2 regions of the Bacillus cereus group sp. RP37 genome follow, and region 1 is predicted to be linked to the other one. Evidence: riboswitches for the same ligand, from Rfam matches in the RefSeq annotation. Region 1 holds a riboswitch; the other holds the start of a gene.

Region 1 (5,910 bases):
TAAAATAATAAGCGTACCGAAGAACGTAAGGATATAATATTCAAAAGCATGTTGTTCTCTACGTTTAAAAGCAGCTAGCATAATGACAAAGGTAGTAAGAACGTGAATGCTAGGGAAACAGTTTACCGGTTGATCGATACTATAAATATAGCGAACTAGTTCGGAAAATACGTCTGATCCAACGACTGTTGGACGTGGTACAGTTGTCTGCCAAAAATAATAAATAGAAAAACAAGCAAGTTTTCCAAGAATGATACTACTTAAAGTGACATAATATTGTTTTCGATTCGCAAAGCAGTAATAAATAAGTGCGCCGTATAAGTAAGGAAACCAAAGTAAATAAGGAATAATAAATGCTTTCACAAATGGAATCCAATCATCTACTACAGTTGTGACATCTACTGCGTGTACAGTCGATTTATTTAATACATCGTAAAGGGGACTTACGAGTACGAGTAGAAGTATATAACTTAACGGAAGAAAAGATGAAAGTTTAAATTTCTTCATGATAATCTCCTATGTTTAGTAATGTAAGTAAATTCAATTGATTATAATATAGAAACGTAATTTGAGCTATCGATTTTACTTACATTTTCTTGAATTCACCTTACGTTTTTGTCACTTGACTGAAAAGAAGGGGAGGGTGCTAAATGAAGCGTTTATCGTATTTCTTATTTTTTATATTGATATGCCTAGTAGGTGCTGGGTGTGCAAAGGATAAAGAAGGAGAGAAATTAGAATATAACGGAAGAGCACTCGTAATTGGAGTTATTGGAGAAAAGCCGAAAGATACGTTTAGGAATATAAAGTTTGAGGAAATGAAGTTAGAGGAACTGGAAAAGAAATCTAAGGAAGTGGATGGTTTTCTAATAATGAAAGATCACTTTCAAGAAGCCTCAACAGATCAGTATAAAAATGTATTTTCATCGCTAAAGAAACCAGTGTTTTTTATCGGTTTACAAGATAAATCATATTCAATTTTTACTACAAAAGGGATAGAGTATAACAGTGCAAGAAAAGATGTAAATGCTATGTATACGCAAGGATTTGCAAATATTGGAAGTGGTGAAGGGCAACAATGGGCAGTTGGTTTGTCCAATGGTGGAAATACTGAAGAAAGTATTCATAATATGTATACCGTAGTATTTCAAACAATTGCAGATTATTTGAATAGATGATGAAGGAGCCTGTAAACGAGGCTTCTTATTTTTTAAATAAACGTTTGTTTAAGATGTATGTTCGGTAGGAAGAAATCGATGTAGCACAAGGGTTAACAAAGAAAAAATGAGAATTAATCAAACGTTTGTTTAAGATGTATGTTCGGTAGGAAGAAAGCAATGCAGCTCAAGGGCTAACAAAGAAAAATGGGAATTAATCAAACGTTTGTTTAAGATGTATGTTCGGTAGGAAGAAACTGATGCAGCTCAAGGGCTAACAAAGAAATATAAGGAGTTAATCAAACGTTAGTTTAAGATATATGTTCGGCGAAGGATGAGAGAAGAATCTAAAAAAATTATATATTTATTTTTTTCTTAACAAATGGCGGAAAAATAAGAAAAATTTGCAGGATTATTAAAAATTATCACGAAATAAGTAAAAGTTTAGCGAATAATCGTTTGAAATAATAAAACGTTTTCTATATGATAAAGGTAAAGGTTAGTAAAAAAGTAGGTGAATTTATGACAGTAACATTTTATTCATATCCAAAGTGTGGCACATGTCAAAAAGCAAAGAAATGGTTTGAGGCAAACGATGTAGCATATGAGATGATTCATATTGTTGAAAATCCACCATCAAAAGAAGATTTACGTAATTTACATGAAAAAAGTGAATTACCATTGAAAAAATTCTTTAATACAAGTGGAATGCGTTACCGTGAACTTGGTCTGAAAGATAAGTTAAAAGATGCGAGCGAAGACGAAATGTATGAGCTTTTAGCATCTGATGGCATGTTGATTAAGCGTCCAATTGTAACAGATGGAACGAATGTAACACTTGGTTTTAACGAAGAGCAGTTTGAAAGTGTGTGGAAAAAGTACCAATAAGGTATTTTTACATAATTAATACATTCACTGGAGGTACAGTCATGAGCATTCCAAATAATTTACGTTACTCTGAAGAACACGAATGGGTAAAAACTGAAGGTAATGAAGTTGTTATCGGTATTACTCACTTTGCACAAGGTGAGCTAGGCGATATCGTATTCGTTGAACTTCCTGAAGTAGGTGCAACAATCGAAGCTGACGAGCCATTCGGAAGCGTAGAATCTGTTAAAACAGTTTCTGAGTTATACGCTCCTGTAAGCGGTAAAGTTGTAGCAGTAAACGAAGAATTAAGTGACCAACCAGAACTTGTTAACGAATCTCCATACGAGGGTGCATGGATGGTTAAAGTTGAACTTTCTGATGCAAGCCAAGTTGAGAAGTTATTAACTGCAGAAAAATATGCAGAAATGACAAACCAAGACTAATTATAGTCGACTAAAGGACAGCCTTTGTGCTGTCCTTTTTTATTTTGGGTTAAATAATGAATGTAGAATCATATACTAATTATTGTGTAGGAGAACATTTTTTGAAAAAACTTTTTCGTTTGCGCTTTTCATTATGATCTAGCTCCAGCGGCTAGATTGTTCGGTGGCTTCACTTCTTCCTGCAAGGCAAAAAGCGCCTTTACGTCAGAAGCTCCATCCCCCTCACAATCTGAACGAGCCGCTTGCGCTTTTCTTTGTCTAGCTCCACCTCCTAGTCCTTCATGTCTAAGAATCTTCCGCAAGAGAAGACAAAAAGCGTCTTCTGTACGAAAGAACCTTAGCCAACAGGGCTGAACAGTCGGCTCCGCTTTTCTTTTGCAAAAATAAACAGGAAACAACATGAAAATAACGAATATACTATATACTAAGTTAAAGGTTGTATAGTATATGGTGATCGGGTGATGACATATGATTTATGTGGAAAAAGTCATTATTGTAGAAGGTAAATCAGATAGAAGAAAGATTGAATCTATTATTCGTGAACCGGTGGAAATTGTTTGTACAAATGGTACAATTGGTTTGTCGAAAATGGATGAGCTCATTGATCAGTTTTTTGATAAGGAAGTATATGTGCTAGTGGATGCTGATGATGCTGGAGAAAAGTTAAGGAAACAATTTCGAAAAGAATTTCCGCAAGCAGAGCATATTTATATTGATCGCTCGTACCGGGAAGTGGCAACCGCGCCATCTTCACACTTAGCAAATGTATTATGGGGAGCTGACATTGACGTTTATACAGAATATTTACGGTAAGGAATGATAGAAGTGATTGACTGGACAGGAGCCGAAGCAACAGCCCTAATAGAGAATGAAGAAAAAACAGTGTTATATGTATATACTCCAATGTGTGGAACATGCCAATTAGCAAAAAAGATGTTAACAGTCGTTGAGATGACAATTGAAGACTTGAAAATTGGAATGTTAGATTTAAATTATGCTCCGCATTTAGCGAAAGAGTATGGAATCGAAAGTGTACCGTGTTTACTTGTTTTTGAAAATGGGACACTCATGAAGAAGATATATGCATTTCATTCGGTTGAATATTTATATACGGAATTAAAGTAGGCGGCAAAGTTTTTGCCGCCTCGACATATTTCTTGGGAAATATGTCGAGATGCAGGGTGGTTACAGTATTTGTCGAGCGAAAGTAACAGGATTGCTCTTTAGTGAGAGGGAATGGTATGTGTAATAGAAAGTGATATGAAGGATGTGATTTAGGGTGAAATTATATTCTTTGCTGCAATCATTTGTAAATTACGCTAATGGTCAATATCATTTAGAGCCGCTTTTAAGACAAGGAGAAAAAACTGTGAATTTTCGCTTTGGAGATGAAAGTTGTTCGTTACAAATTTCAAGAGATTATATAGAGCTGCTACATGAGGAAAGAGGAACGGAGCAAATCGTTTGTGTTGATGAAGAAGATGTAAAACAATTGGTGAACGGCAATGTACGATTGCAAATGTTAATGAACGATGGACGTGTACAATATTCGGGAACGTATCGAACGATGCTATTAGTTGAATCGATGTTTCATATATGTAAACCGATGTCAGTAGGTGCTTAAAATTCTGAAGTTTCATTTTTTGCGAAAATTTCTGTTGACATGGTGTATGGATATTGATACAATTCAATTCATAAAATATAGACAATTTCATAAATTACAAATCAGACGAAAATGTAATCTGATTTCTCTTATCAAGAGAGGTGGAGGGACTGTGCCCTGTGAAGCCCGGCAACCGTCAACTTATGTTGAAATGGTGCCAATTCCTGCAAAGCAAATGCTTTGAGAGATGAGAGAGAGGGATAATGTTGTTATATACGCATATAAACCTTTCTGCTTCTCTAAAGCGGAAAGGTTTTTTTGTTGTTTGAATGTGGAGGACATTCAAATAATAAAAGTAATGATAACGGTGGACTACACGCATTAAACATAAAAAATTGCGGAGTCGATCCAAATAAAAAAGGGGTGATACACCATGATTCTATTAGAGAATGTAAAGAAAATATATAAAGCAAAAAGCGGTGATGTCACTGCTGTAGATAACGCCAATTTAAAAATAGAGAAAGGCGAAATATTTGGTGTTATCGGATATAGTGGTGCTGGGAAAAGTTCGTTAATCAGATTATTCAATCAGCTAGAGAAACCAACTTCAGGACAAATTACAATTGCAAATCGTGTCATTTCAGCCATTACAGGAAGCGAACTTCGTAAGGCAAGGCAAGAGATCGGAATGATTTTTCAGCACTTCAACTTACTTTGGTCACGAACTGTACGTGAAAATATCGAGTTCCCACTTGAAATTGCAGGAGTCGATAAGGCGGTGAGAAGAAAACGTGTTGACGAGTTAATTCACCTTGTTGGATTAGAAGGAAGAGGAGACGCGTATCCATCCCAGCTAAGCGGAGGACAAAAGCAACGCGTTGGGATTGCAAGAGCGTTAGCTAATAACCCACAAGTACTTTTATGTGATGAAGCAACGTCAGCTCTTGATCCAGAAACGACAGATCAAATTTTAGATTTATTATTAGATATTAATAAGCGTCTCGGTTTAACAATTGTACTCATTACACACGAGATGCACGTGATTCGAAAGATTTGTAATCGTGTTGCGGTAATGGAGAAAGGAAAGATTGTAGAAACAGGTCCAGTACTTGATGTATTCCGTAATCCACAGAAAGATATTACAAAACGATTTGTACAGCAGTTAACGGATTCTGAAGATACAAATGAAACGATTGAAAGTTTAATTGAAAAGTATCCAGATGGTAAAGTAATTCGTTTGCAGTTTATCGGTGAGGCTGTAGAAAGACCAGTACTTCAAAGATTGATGCAACGCAGTGATATAGAAGTTAGCATTTTGCAAGGGAATATCGCACAAACGAATAATGGTTCTTACGGTAGTTTAGTTGTTCATTTAAATGGTGAGGAAACAGCGATTCAGCAAGCAATAGAGGGAATACATCAAGATCAAGTAGAGCTGGAGGTGATTGCACATGGATAAGTTACTCACAAATGTTGATTGGAATCAAATGTTAGAAGCAACTGGTGAAACGTTATATATGACGGCAATCGCCGCTCTTGCAACATTTGTTTTAGGACTAATTTTAGGATTGTTACTCTTTATGACAGCGAAAGATAATATATGGGAAAACAAAGCGGTTAACACGGCAATTGGAGCGTTCGTAAACATTTTCCGCTCGATACCGTTCATTATTTTAATCATTTTATTAATCCCATTCACAAAGATTCTGCTTGGAACAATTCTTGGAGCGAGTGCAGCACTTCCAGCTTTAATTATTGGAGCGGCACCATTTTACGCGAGAATGGTTGAAATCGCACTTCGTGAAATTGATAAAGGTGTAATTGAAGCTTCGAAAGC
Region 2 (5,910 bases), 2.3 Mb from region 1:
TAATGCCGATGAAGGATTGCCAAGTGAACGATTAGATTACTACTTGGTACGTGATTATAGCCGAAATGATAGGGTTGGAAAAAGTTATATCGAGCAGCAATACGAAGATGTACTTCATGGTACAAAAAAAGAAGTAAGAAGCGTTGCTGATAAACAAGGGAATACAATTAGAACGGAAACAGTTTCTGAGGGAAAGAGCGGTAAGAATTTAACTTTAACAATAGATATGGAATTACAGAAAAAAGTAGAAGAAAGTATAGAAAAAATATTAAAGGCATATAAAGGATCAGAATCCATGTTAGATCGTGCTTTCGTTGTGATGATGAATCCGAAGAACGGACAAGTATTATCCATGGCTGGGAAAAGACTTGTAGAAAAAGACGGAAAAACAGAAGTTGAAGACTATGCATTAGGCACAATGACTAGTTCATATGAGCTTGGATCAACAGTTAAAGGTGCGACAGTTTTAACTGGATTTGAAACGAAAGCTATAACACCAGGTACTTATTTTTATGATACACCTATGAAGTTTAAAGGAACTAAGGAGAAAAAGTCTTGGAAAGAGTTTGGAAATATAGACGATTTAAGAGCGTTACAAGTCTCTTCAAACGTTTATATGTTTAATACAGCATTAAAAATTGCAGGTGTGGATTATGTGAAAAATAGTTCATTAAATATTAAACAGGAGTACTTTGATAAAATGAGGTATTATTTCAGGCAATTTGGATTAGGTGTTCCAACGGGCATCGATTTACCAAATGAAACAGCTGGACAAATTGGTAAAAAAGATAATCAACCAGGTTTCTTATTAGACTACTCAATTGGCCAATATGACACGTATACACCGCTTCAGCTTGTACAGTATATTTCAACAATCGCAAACGGTGGGTATCGAATGAAGCCACAAATTGTTCAAGAAGTTAGAGAGCAAACGTCGCAAAAAGATGAGATTGGTAAAGTGGTGCATTCAGTAGAACCAATCGTTTTAAATAAGATAGATATGAAAGAGGAATATATAAATCAAGTAAAAGAAGGATTTAGAAGGGTATTCCAAGAAGGTGATGGAACAGGAGTAAGGGCGTTCCAAAAAGCATCTTATAAGCCAGCAGGTAAAACAGGGACAGCACAGACTGTATACGGTGGAGAAAGTGATATTGGAAGAAATGAAAAAGGTGAGCGAAGAGAATGTTATAACTTAACGTTAGCAGGATATGCGCCATATGATAATCCGGAAGTAGCGTTCTCTGTAGTTGTACCATGGGTTATTAATGATAAATCTGGTATTAACTCTGATATTGGAAAAGAAGTTTTAGATGCTTATTTTGAATTGAAAAATAAGCGATTGACTGGAGAAACGATGAAAATAGATAGCTCTAAAGAGGATTAAAACATACGAAATGTTATAGAAACCAGTGGCGCCTTTATTTAGGGATAGGCCAAAATGGGTGATGGAGAGGGATAAAATCATTCTATCAATTATTCACGTTTTATAAAAAAATTCATATATTGATAGCATAGGACAAGCTGAAAAGTTTATTCTAACCTCACAGAACACTCCTTATCACGGTTAGGCATCTACTTATGTAGATGCCTTTTTTAATGTATTAACTGACAATTATTTATCAACCTAAAGTAGTAAGTATATTAGGACTATTAGGGGGAGGGTGACGGTAATAATTATAATATGATTAATAAGAGCATTGAAATGTAAGGAGTGAGTAACAAGTGCTAAATATTTTAGTGGTTAATTTCCCGGCAGAGGGACATGTAAATCCTACATTAAGTTTAGTCAAGGCCTTTACTGAACGGGGTGATTACGTACATTATATTACAACAGAACACTTTAAAGGCAGAATTGAAGATTTGGGAGCAACTGTATATACCCATCCAGATTTATTAAAGGAGATTTCTATTGATAGTGAAACTTCATATGGGCTGAATTCTTTCTTTCATGTACATGTTCAAACTTCTTTATATATATTAGAAATTACGAAACAATTAAGTGAAAGCATAAATTTTGATTTCGTAATTTACGATATATTTGGTGCTGGAGAGTTAGTAAAGGAGTATTTACAAATTCCAGGCGTACTTTCTTCTCCTATATTTTTAATTCCTCCAAAATTATTGGAGACTTTACCTTTTCATCCAAATGCAGAAATACAATTCCGACCCGATGAACGTTCTGAAAAGTTACTATGTCAAATGGAACATGAATTTGGAGTAAAGCCTAAAAATAATCTTCAATTTATGCATAATAAGGGAGATATCTCACTCGTGTACACAAGTCGTTATTTTCAACCTGATAGTGATTTGTTCGGAGAAAATAACATTTTTATTGGGCCGAGTATTTCAAATCGTAAAACAAATGTAGAGTTTCCACTTGAATTGCTTAAAGATAAGAAAGTTATTTATATTTCAATGGGGACACTACTTGAAGGGCTCGAACCATTCTTTAATACTTGTATTGATACTTTCTCAAATTTTGAAGGGATAGTCGTAATGGCAATTGGTGATCGAAATGATATTTCAAAAATAAAGCAAGCACCAGACAATTTTATAATTGCTCCATACGTACCCCAATCAGAAATATTAAGTGAAGCAGATGTATTTATTACACATGGCGGCATGAATAGCGTACACGATGCTATTTATTTTAATGTCCCATTTATCATAATTCCACATGATAAAGACCAGCCGATGATAGCACAAAGATTAACTGAACTTGAGGCAGCACATAGGTTATTGAAAGAGCATGTTAATGCGCAAACTTTAAAAGAAGCGGTAACAAACGTTCTTTCAAATGAAAAGTATAAACATGGTATACGAAAACTAAATGATAGTTTTTTAGAATGCGGTGGTTCAAATGAGGCAATTGCAGCTATTAAATCTCTTTTAAATAAATAGTGTGGACAATATAAAAGCATAGAGGTTCAACCTTTATGCTTTTATATTATTATCCCGCAAACTGCACAGCAGTATTTGCATGTAAAAAAGCAGTATCAAAAACAGGAACAGTAAGGTCGTTTTGGGAAATAAGCAAAGGGATTTCAGTACAGCCTAGTAATATACCTTCTGCGCCATTTTGAATTAATGATTTTGTAATTTGTAATAGTTTTTCTTTTGATGTTTCTGAAATAATTCCTTTACTTAATTCATTTAAAATAACATGATGAATAAAATTTCTTTCCTCTTCATTTGGGATAATCGTCTCAATATTATAATTCGCTAAACGTGATTTATAGAAGTCTTGTTCCATCGTTTGTTTCGTACCCAATAGTCCGATACGCTTTATATTTTGTTCTACCACTTCTTTAGCACTCACATCACCAATGTGAAGAAGTGGAATAGATATTGCACTTTCTACTTCTTCAGCAAATAAATGGACCGTATTGGAACACATTAATAAACAATCAGCTCCGGATTTTTCAACCTTTTTTGCAACTGTGACTAATTCGTTTTTCACTTCTTCATATTGATGATTTTGTAACAAAGTAGTTACTTCACCAAAGTCCATGCTATATAAAACAAGCTTTGCATTTTGATCATATTGAGAAAGTGTAAGTGTATTAATATGTTTATAGTATAACGATGTAGATTCCCAACTTAGTCCACCAATTAAACCGATTACTTTCATCATACATTCCTCCCGAAACAATTTTGAATTCATTATTTCATAATTCCGATAAGAATACAATGATATAAATGTGCTATTTAACAAAAAATAAAAATAATTAGAAAACTATTGTAATTTATCTTTCTTAGTGCCATAATACGAATTACAAATTAATACTTATCCAGAGAGGTGGAGGGTACGGCCCTACGAAACCTCAGCAACCCCTATGTAAAATCATAGGAAGGTGCTAATTCCGCAGAGGACACAATGTGTTTTTTGGAGATAAGAGGATTCTTGAACGTGAAAGAAAATGACCTCTTATGCAAGAGGTCATTTTTTGTTGTATAGAAAGGGAGTGTCGATGCATAATTCATTTTTAAAATAAATATAGAGTAATAAAAGTTGACTAATATGAGAGGGGAATTGTAATGAACAAATTATCAACAAAGTTAGTAGCAGCAATCGGAATTGGATCAGCGTTATACGGGATATTAGGACTTTGGGGATTTTCTATTGCACCAAATACATTTATTAAACCTGCATTAGCTATTTTAACTGTTTTTGGAGCGTTATTTGGTCCAGTAGCAGGACTGTTAATAGGACTTATCGGTCATATCGTAACAGATACAATCGCTGGATGGGGTATTTGGTGGGGGTGGGTTATTAGTTCAGGACTTATCGGCCTTGCAATGGGACTCATTCAAAAAAGAGTTGGCTTTAGTGTGAAAAACGGGACGTATAATAAGGGAGATATTTCTTATTTAGCCATTACTGGGTTAATTGGTATTGTCATTGCGATTATATTTGCTGGGGCATTCGATATTATTGTGATGGGAGAACCGTTTGACAAAATTGTTATACAAGTATTAGGAGCAACAATTGCCGATGTTATTGTATTTTTAGTTCTCGGATTGCCAATTACAATAGGTCTAGCTAAATCTAATAAGAAACATACACATTTAAAAATTGAAAAGTAGGGATGTTAACATGCAACCAATTATTTCTTTTGAACAATTTAGCTTTCAATATGAGCATGCGGCACAGCCTACTGTAAAAGACATTACATTTCATATATATCCTGGAGAAAAAGTACTAGTTGCTGGACGAAGCGGTTCGGGGAAATCAACGTTAGCTCATTGTATCAATGGGCTAATCCCATTTTCTTATGAAGGATTTAGTACTGGTAATATTTTAATTGCCGGAAAAGATCCGAGGAAAGAGAGTATATTTGAACAGAGTAAACAAGTAGGAACAATTTTGCAAGATCAAGATGCTCAATTTATTGGCCTTACAGTAGAAGAAGATGTAGCTTTTTATTTAGAAAATGAATGTGTAAATCAAGATGATATGAAAAAGATTGTTTCGGACGCATTAAAAAAGGTAAAGATGCATACTTTTCATAAACAAAGTCCACATGAATTATCAGGAGGGCAAAAACAAACTGTTTCTCTAGCAGGTCTGTTAACGACAAATGCTGATATATTATTGTTCGATGAACCGTTAGCAAATTTGGATCCGCTAAGCGCCTTACATACAATAGAACTTATTCAAGATATACATAAACAATATAATAAAACAATTGTAATTATTGAACATCGAATAGAAGAAATGTTAAACCTGGATTTAGATAAAATTATTTTAATTGATGAAGGTGAAATTGTTGCCATAGGGACACCAGAAGAGATTTTAGCGTCAAATATATTACCATCTATTGGCTTAAGAGAGCCTATGTACATAGAAGTATTAAAGAGATTACATTTTGATAGTAATAATGATGTAATATACCCAATTGAAAATCTTCAAAGGGAAAATGTTAGTAGCGTAATAAATGAGTGGATGGAGAAGCAAGCTTTTTATAAAGATAGTCCTACAAAAAATGAATTATTGAATGTAGAGAATTTGTCGTTCTCATATCCTAATAAACAAAAAGTATTAGACAATGTAAATTTCTCTCTATATAAAGGGGAAATAGTAGGACTGTTGGGCCATAATGGAGCTGGAAAATCAACATTAGCTCATAGTCTTATAGGGATAAACAAAACAAAAAATGATAGGATTTTAATTGATGGAGTAAATATCAATTCTTGGTCTATTCGTAAACGCGGTGAGGTTATATCTTATGTGATGCAAAATCCAAATCATACGATTACACAACATACTGTTATAGAAGAAGTTTCATTCACATTAAAATTAAAAAGGGTTTCAAAGGAAGAGATTAAGCTTAGAGCGGAAGAAGCGTTAAAAGTTTGTGGTTTGTATCCATTTCGAAACTGGCCAATTCAGGCGTTAAGTTATGG

The links. Region 1 has a riboswitch for S-adenosylmethionine ahead of QCI44_RS02405 (methionine ABC transporter ATP-binding protein). Riboswitches for the same ligand answer to the same signal wherever they lie in the genome.
Positions count from the first base shown of each region.
Region 2: it holds a riboswitch for S-adenosylmethionine, as region 1 does, so the genes downstream of both, QCI44_RS14970 (ECF-type riboflavin transporter substrate-binding protein) here and QCI44_RS02405 (methionine ABC transporter ATP-binding protein) in region 1, are expected to answer to the same signal.

Region 1 is NZ_JARVHP010000001.1:483,228-489,137, forward strand. It holds gene QCI44_RS02370 (phosphatase PAP2 family protein) at 1-507, opposite strand, end outside; gene QCI44_RS02375 (hypothetical protein) at 651-1,178, shown strand; gene QCI44_RS02380 (arsenate reductase family protein) at 1,680-2,045, shown strand; gene gcvH (glycine cleavage system protein GcvH) at 2,087-2,470, shown strand; gene QCI44_RS02390 (toprim domain-containing protein) at 2,939-3,283, shown strand; gene QCI44_RS02395 (thioredoxin family protein) at 3,287-3,595, shown strand; gene QCI44_RS02400 (hypothetical protein) at 3,750-4,094, shown strand; SAM riboswitch class I at 4,220-4,327, shown strand; gene QCI44_RS02405 (methionine ABC transporter ATP-binding protein) at 4,507-5,532, shown strand; gene QCI44_RS02410 (methionine ABC transporter permease) at 5,525-5,910, shown strand, end outside.
Region 2 is NZ_JARVHP010000001.1:2,802,009-2,807,918, reverse strand. It holds gene QCI44_RS14985 (peptidoglycan D,D-transpeptidase FtsI family protein) at 1-1,387, shown strand, start outside; gene QCI44_RS14980 (macrolide family glycosyltransferase) at 1,726-2,904, shown strand; gene QCI44_RS14975 (aspartate/glutamate racemase family protein) at 2,954-3,637, opposite strand; SAM riboswitch class I at 3,788-3,902, shown strand; gene QCI44_RS14970 (ECF-type riboflavin transporter substrate-binding protein) at 4,042-4,590, shown strand; gene QCI44_RS14965 (ABC transporter ATP-binding protein) at 4,601-5,910, shown strand, end outside.